DNA from 2 places in the Pseudoalteromonas sp. MMG006 genome. Region 1 is predicted to be linked to the other one. Evidence: riboswitches for the same ligand, from Rfam matches in the RefSeq annotation. Region 1 holds a riboswitch; the other holds the start of a gene.
The links. A riboswitch is a leader RNA that binds a small molecule or an ion and turns the genes downstream of it on or off. The one in region 1 is predicted to bind lysine.
Positions count from the first base shown of each region.

Region 2: another riboswitch for lysine. It lies ahead of lysC (lysine-sensitive aspartokinase 3); the one in region 1 lies ahead of dapA (4-hydroxy-tetrahydrodipicolinate synthase).

Region 1 covers NZ_JAGJEJ010000016.1:67,574-71,433, forward strand. Annotated here, with positions in the region: gene J8L73_RS14610 (protein adenylyltransferase SelO family protein) at 1-587, opposite strand, end outside; gene J8L73_RS14615 (DNA-3-methyladenine glycosylase I) at 590-1,294, opposite strand; lysine riboswitch at 1,478-1,675, shown strand; gene dapA (4-hydroxy-tetrahydrodipicolinate synthase) at 1,804-2,688, shown strand; gene J8L73_RS14625 (2,3,4,5-tetrahydropyridine-2,6-dicarboxylate N-succinyltransferase) at 2,704-3,444, shown strand; gene J8L73_RS14630 (PLP-dependent decarboxylase) at 3,444-3,860, shown strand, end outside.
Region 2 covers NZ_JAGJEJ010000011.1:101,768-105,627, reverse strand. Annotated here, with positions in the region: gene J8L73_RS12120 (sodium-dependent transporter) at 1-445, opposite strand, end outside; gene J8L73_RS12115 (4'-phosphopantetheinyl transferase superfamily protein) at 585-1,340, shown strand; gene lysC (lysine-sensitive aspartokinase 3) at 1,347-2,726, opposite strand; lysine riboswitch at 2,801-2,973, opposite strand; gene nhaD (sodium:proton antiporter NhaD) at 3,072-3,860, opposite strand, start outside.

The DNA of each region.
Region 1 (3,860 bases):
GCTAAATCAGCAAGCTTTTTAAGGCCTTGAATATCCCCTTGGGTAGCTAAATATTGAAACGAGCCAACTCGAATGTGACTACTTGCTAAACGAGTAACTATTGCACCTGGCTGAGGAGGATTACGGTAAACCGCTTCCCCAGTGCCTACAACAGCTAAGCAGCGCGTGGTTTTAATACCTAACGCATGTAAGGCCTCACTCATAATATATTCACGAATTGCAGGGCCTAATGCACAGCGTCCATCGCCCCCTCTAGAGTAAGGCGTAGCGCCGGAGCCTTTTAGTTGAATATCCCATAGCTGATTTTTATCGTCGCTAATAGCACCAAGCAAATGCGCTCGCCCATCACCTAAACGTGGTGAAAAGTGTCCAAACTGATGCCCAGAATAACCCAATGCCACTGCCTTTACAGATTGCGGCTCGTTGCCTGCAAAAGTGCTAGCACGCAGCTGCGGCTCAATATCTATATTAAACTGCTCAGCTAACGATGCATTCCACAATAGCAACTGCGGAGCAGCAACACTCGATGGGTTATCCTCTATCGCAAAGTTATCTGCTATGTCTGTGTATCTAGGCACTAATTTCATTATTAATCCTCTGCCTTTTGGCGTATGCCAACTCGGTTATCGCCAACGCTATAGGCCACAATTAAACTAAGTTCTTGCAGGCTTAAACCACTTTGCTTTTGCATTTCGTTAAAAAACGCCTGCGCAGCAGTGAGTGATTTTTTAGTTTGCACCCCACCATCAATTATTTTATGCGCTCTTAGGTAACTTTCTACATCGCGCGAAAGTAAAAATGTATCTTTACCGAGCGCTCTCAAGGCATACGGGCCTGTATTGCCGCCCAATCGAGCGCCCTGTTTTTTTAAATGCGCCCACAAGCCAATAATATCGCTACTTGGCCAGTCAGCAATAAACTTGCTAAAACTGCCATGTTCCTGTGCTATTTCGTGGATCATGTAAGCATTTTCAGGAATCGTTTTCACTTTTTTATAATTACGAATAATGCGATCATCCGTTGCCTTTTGCTCTAGCATATCGGGCGGCATCATTAATAATTTATCAACACTAAACTCCCAAAAAACCTCTCTAAAGCCTGGCCATTTACTGTTTATCACCGACCAATAAAAGCCACTTTGAAATACTTTTCGAGTAAATTCCTCAAGCCAGTCGTCATCACTTAACGTGCTTAACGCTTTTTTAGATAAAGGTTTTGCGAGTAATAACTTAAGCATTTTTTCAGAGCCTTTTCGCTCTACTGCTCGCTTATAAATATCGCTAAATTTTTCCATCTGATTAATGCCTTACTTCTGCTTTGAGTCTAGTGTACGAGAAAAGCAGCCAATACGTAACCACCCCCATTATCGATGAACTAATCTGTATTTAGCAGCTTGACACCTAGATGGCTAAAATGTTTTAATCGCCGCAATTACCCTATTTAAATTGTATTTGTTTTTACTTTTAAGCGAATACAAAGGGCTAGAAGAGGTGCGTTATTCAGGTAGCGTATGTTAGGAGCGCAAACTCCAGTGAGCATACGCCAGGGGAATACCGCCGAGAGGTAAACGCTTTTGCGAAGCAATTACTTCGGGCGACTAGGTTGAATCCTAGCGACTGTCACCAAGAGCTGTTTTTTAAGCAGCTTATTAGTTTGGTGGAGAGCTTCTGGTCTTAAATAATAAGGCCGTGCGCCCTATTATTTTAAGCCCATTCGCTCTTCGAATACTGTTCGAACGACGTTAATGCGGCTCACATCATAAAGCCCCTTTAATATCTCGAACACCTTATAGGTTCGTAAGAGATGATCAATAATTTCAACTTAAACAACTACGCACTGTGGACAGCGCTTGTTACGCCGTTTGATCAACAAGGTAATGTTGACTACGACACGCTCACAATTCTCGTTCGCGAACAAGAAGCCGCGCATAACGGTATTTTACTACTCGGTAGTACAGGTGAAGGCTTAGCGCTAACACTTAAAGAGCAACAAGCCATTGTTGAGCACGTATGCCAGTTAAAGCCCAGCGTACCGCTTATGGTGGCTGTAGGCGGTAGCAATTTAGCCCAACAGAAAGAGTGGGTTAGCTATTGTAATCAGTTACCTATTCACAGTTACTTACTGGGCTCGCCTCTTTATGCAAAACCAGGAGCTGTAGGTCAAACGCATTGGTACGAAAGCTTATTAAACGAAAGCGCACACCCGTGTATGTTATACAACGTACCTGGGCGTAGCGGTGTAAGTATTCCGGTGCAAACCATCGAAAATTTACAAGCGCATCCAAAGCTGTGGGCGTTAAAAGAAGCCAGTGGCAACATCACCCAATTTGAAGCATACCGGCAAGCCGCGCCTAATTTAGCGCTATACAGTGGCGACGATGCACTCATGCCCTATTTCGCACAAGCTGGCGCAAAAGGCTTAGTATCGGTTGCGGCCAATGCATGGCCTTTGCAAACGCACGAGTTTGTAAAACGCAGCCTAAGTGGCCAACACCCTAATTTATTTGCTCAGTGGACTGGCGCTATTAATAGCCTTTTTGCTGTTGCAAATCCTATTCCCGTTAAAGTGTTAATGCACCAACAAGGCCGCTTAAGTAGCCCTTTGCTGCGCCCACCTTTAACACATCTTGAGTTAACGCAAACCGATTGCATTACCACTGCAAACGACACCATTTTATCTTGGCATTAAATACAGGTTTTTATAATGAGCTGGTTAGAACTACTAAATAATTTAGAATCGGGCGCAGTACGCGCAGCATCACAAAACGAAAGCGGCCAATGGGAAGCTAACGTAGAAGTAAAACAAGGCATTTTAGAAGCCTTTAAAAATGGCTCAAATACTGAGTTTGCAGGTGGTTTTGTAGATAAGCACAATCTCGCACCACAAGAATTTAGCACTGATGATGGCGTGCGTATGGTACCAGGTGGCTCAAGTGTTCGCCGTGGTGCTTACGTAGCTAAAGGCACTATTATTATGCCACCAGCGTACGTAAACATTGGCGCATACATCGACGAAGGCACTATGGTTGATAGCCACGCGTTAGTGGGCTCGTGTGCACAAGTAGGTAAAAACGTACATTTGAGCGCAGCCGTTCAACTTGGCGGTGTACTTGAGCCAATTGGTGCAAGCCCAGTTGTGGTTGAGGACGATGCGTTTATTGGCGCAGGTTGTGTCATTGTTGAAGGCGTAGTGGTTAAAAAAGGCGCTGTACTTGCACCCGGCGTGCGCTTATCTGCAACCATTCCGGTATACGACTGCGTAAACGAGCGTCAGCTAGATAAAGGCGAGCCAATTCCAGAATACGCAATTGTAATACCGGGCTCTCGCCCTGCGTCTAACGAGTGGGCACGTGAGCAAGGCTTAAGTATGTCGTGTGCGTTAATTGTTAAATACCGCGACGAACAAAGCGATGCATCATTATTGCTAGAAGAGGTTTTACGATAATGAGCTTTTTGAGCACGCCAATCAAAACCGCTGTTAATACGCTTACACAGCAACTTGATACTCCTTTTTTTGTTTACGACTTAGATAAACTAAATGCACACCTTACGCGTTTAGTTGCGCAAACCGATGTAAAACTTTGGTATGCAGTAAAAGCAAACCCGCTTTCTAAGGTTATTCAAAGCTTAGATAGCGCAGGCTTTAACTTTGACGTAGCAAGTAAAGGTGAACTTGAACAAGTCCTTGCACAAGGTATTAGTTCGCAGCGCGTGCTCAACACAGGGCCTGCAAAGAGCCCTAAACAAATTAAACACTTTATTGAGCGCGGCGTACGTATTTTTGTTGCCGAAAGTCTCAACCAAGTGCGTTGGTTAAACCAACAAGCGCAGCTGCAAAATACGCAGCTGCAAGTTTTACTG
Region 2 (3,860 bases), on a different contig from region 1:
GTGGCGTAAATACAAAATTACGCAGCACAGAGTCGCTATGTAAAAAGTCGCTTGCGGCATCAAAGCCAAAAAACGAGGTTATGGGCTCAATGGCGTATGAAAGCATCCACCCAGCTACAATAGAATAAAAGCTAAGCATAACCACAGCGCCCGCAAGGCCAATATAACCTGCCGCAGCACCTATTTTTTTATTAGTATTTTGCCATGCATCGCCAAGGGCTTTTACTGGATTTGCTTGTGCCTTGTGACCTAAGTAAAGCTCAGTATAAAGCGCCGGCAATGCCAATAAAAAAATGACAATAAAGTAAACGAGTAAAAATGCACCACCACCATGGTTGGCCGCTTGTGTAGGAAAACCCCAAATATTACCTAAACCCACTGCTGCGCCAGCAGCGGCTAAAACAAAACCAAATCGGCTTTGAAAGCCATCACGCACTTGTGCCATACATCTACAAATCTGTTATTATTTTGATAGTTGTGAATTAAACCATATTTCATGCCAGCTGAGTAATAAAATTGCTCGTTGTATAAATAAGCTCTGCTAACCGCTCATAATTGCAGCGGCTCACTCATTTTAAGCATTTATGACCGCACATTATTTTAAAAACACCTTAAGTATTACCCCTATTCAATTAACAAACTTACCGTTAGCTAATAACAGTATTTTATTATTTGATGCAACAAAACTCGATGTAAGTAAATTTAATTTACCCGATTACTTAAGCCCGTTTGAGCTAAGCGTTATAAATTGCCGTAAAAGCGCGCAAGCAAAACAAGAGTATTTAGCTACTCGCACATTATTAAAACAACTCGTTAAAATAACGCAGCCACAATACGCTAACATAACGCTAAATAGTATGAGCACTCAATTTGACGAAGCGAGCGCAAAACTACAACTGCATGTTAGTGGCGACATTTTTAATACCTGTATTTCGCACTCTCATGGTTTGGTTGGCGTAGCCCTTAACTTAGCGAAAACTGAGTTTGGTTTTGATATTGAAAAAATAAGCCTAAAGCGCCCGTTTGAAAAGCTCGCTAAGCATTTTTATCACGCAGACGAAATAGCACTAATTACCAAGCCAAGTAATACCCAAGCCCAAGCTAATACCTTTTTTAGAATTTGGACATTAAAAGAGTCGCTTGCTAAAGCCACCAGCCGCCCTATTGCTAAATTGCTTAGCCCGAATGTGTTTAATGAGTTAAATGCGGCAACACTGAGTGCATCAAGTAACTGTGTTACCGTTGAAAGTAATAACGAACACACCCACTTTGATGTAACTGTCGCGCATAAAAAAAGCACCGACTGGCGATGCTTTTTAATAACAGACTTTATACTCTAGCTTTTTTTATGCCTCAAGTAGGCGGCTGTGTATAGCTTGTACCACGTTATCTGACTCGCCCTGCTCTACTAAAAAGCAAAGGTTGTGCTTACTTGCACCGTGGCAAATTAAACGAATATTAAACTCTTTTAAAACATTCATTAAGTTCATTTCGTGCTGACGAAGCTGTATTTCTGAACCTATAAGCGCCACTAACGTTAAGTTGTTTTCAACCGATACATGGCAAAATTCAGCAAGCTTATCTAGACACGCTTGCTCAAGCTCTGGGCGAGAGGCATTAGGCGCGTTATCAAGCGTAATGGCTACGCTTATTTCAGAGGTAGTCACTAAATCTACCGATATATTAAACTCACTTAAAATGGTAAACACGCGGGCTAAAAAGCCACTTGCCAGTAACATTTCTGGGCTTTTAAGTGTGAGCAAAATTTGGTTTTTACGTTGCGTTACAGCGCGTATACCCGGCTGCTGCGATTTTTCACGCTCAATCCACGTACCACCACGCTCTGGCTCACGGCTTGAGCCTACAAATACATTAATGTGACTACGGCTGGCTGGTAAAATAGTGGCTGGGTGCAATACTTTTGCGCCAAATGTGGCCATTTCTGCGGCTTCGTCAAAGCTCAAACGAGCAATAGGCGTTGCTTTTGCACACAAACGAGGGTCTGTACTAAATATGCCCACTACGTCGGTCCAAATATGTACGCTTTTAGCGTTAATCGCTTCAGCAAGTAATGCAGCGCTGTAATCGGAGCCACCACGCCCAAGCGTGGTTGTTTGGCCAAATTCGTCGCTACCAACAAAACCTTGAGTTACAATTACTTGCTCATCTAATAGCGGAATTAATACTTCTTTAGCCGCTTGCGCTGTGGCTTTAACATTAGGTGTTGCTTTACCAAACTGGCTGTCGGTTTTAAGTACTTTTCGAACATCAAAACGGTCGGCATTTAAGCCTTTTAAACGCAGTACTTGTGCAAATAAGTACGACGATAAGCGCTCACCAAAGCTAAGTAGCTCATCATGCTGCTGATCAGTTGTTAGTGTTTCAAGCGCTAGCGTTTGAAATGCTTTTAATGTTTCGCTAAAGCCTACTGCTAAATCGGCATCAAGCGATAACTCATCTAAAATAGCTTGCTGAATGGCTAGCACGCCATCAATGTGTTCTTGGCGCTGCTCTGGGGTAATGCTTGATTTACACAGTGCAACTAAGTGGTTAGTTACGCCGGCACTGGCGCTCACAGCTACAATACGTACGCTTTTATCTGCAACAATAATTTCGCTGCAGCGACTCATCGCTTCAAAGTTTGCAACACTGGTTCCGCCAAATTTGGCAACGATGTAATCTGATTTTGCGCCTAATACTGATTGTGGCACTGATTGGGTAGTCATTTAGTCTCCTTTCGCGGTATTTTAACCGCTAAAAAACAAGAAGAACTTGGCAAAGGAATGCATTTGATGTGTCCGCTGCCAGAAGCTCTCCACCTATATTGGTGACAGTTTTGAGGATTCAGCCCCATAAACCGAAAAACAATTGCGACGTACCATTGTTTTTCTCGGCGAGTACTTCCCTCTTTAATGGTTATGGGCGTTCGTCACCTACCATTAAATACCTAAGTATCGCACCTCTTCTGAATGCTTTATTAACCATTGGCTAATAAAACAAAGCCCCGCTAATTAGCGGGGCTTTGAAAGTTATCGTTTAGACGTCTAGGTGTCAAGCATTTATAGTAAATATTAGACAAAACCACCCATAAAGTAAGCGCCTGCATAACCTACGGTATAACAAATTAATAATTGCAGCGATAATTTAAAATAGCTCGTAAAAGTAAGTGCTTTAAGTTTGCTCATGGCAATAATACCCGCTGCCGAACCAATTATAAGCATTGAGCCACCTACACCTGTTGCATAGGTAAACGACAACCAATGTTGCTGGCTCATTACTATATCTGCTTTTAATAACGCAGCGGTAAGCGGTACGTTATCAACCCCTGCCGATAGTATTCCCATTAAATAGTTAGCATATTCAGGTGCCATTACTGTATATAAATCGGTAAATTTAGTTAAAATACCAATTTCTTTTAATGCGCCAACAAGTAAAAGCACACCCACAAAAAACAGTAGCGTGTCGTATTCTATGTCGCGTACAAAATCGATGATGTCTTTATTTATATCTTTTTTACGCATTAAAAATTGCGCCACTAAAAACATAACCGATAAACCAAATAAAAATGTGAGTAGCGGCGGTACACTATAAATTACGCTAAGCGTTAACGTACTTACCACGGTTGATAAAAATATAATGGCAATGGTAATGTCGGTTTTTTCTATGCGTTTTTTTTGCGAGCCTACAAACTCTATTTGCCCTTTCATACCAATAGAGAGTAAAAGCGCTAGTAGCATTACACTTATAAACGCAGGCGCTATGAGCAGTAATAAGTTTGCAATAGATACCTTGCCGTCCAAAAATATCATTAAAGTGGTTACATCACCGGTTATTAGCGATACACCGCCAGAGTTAACCCC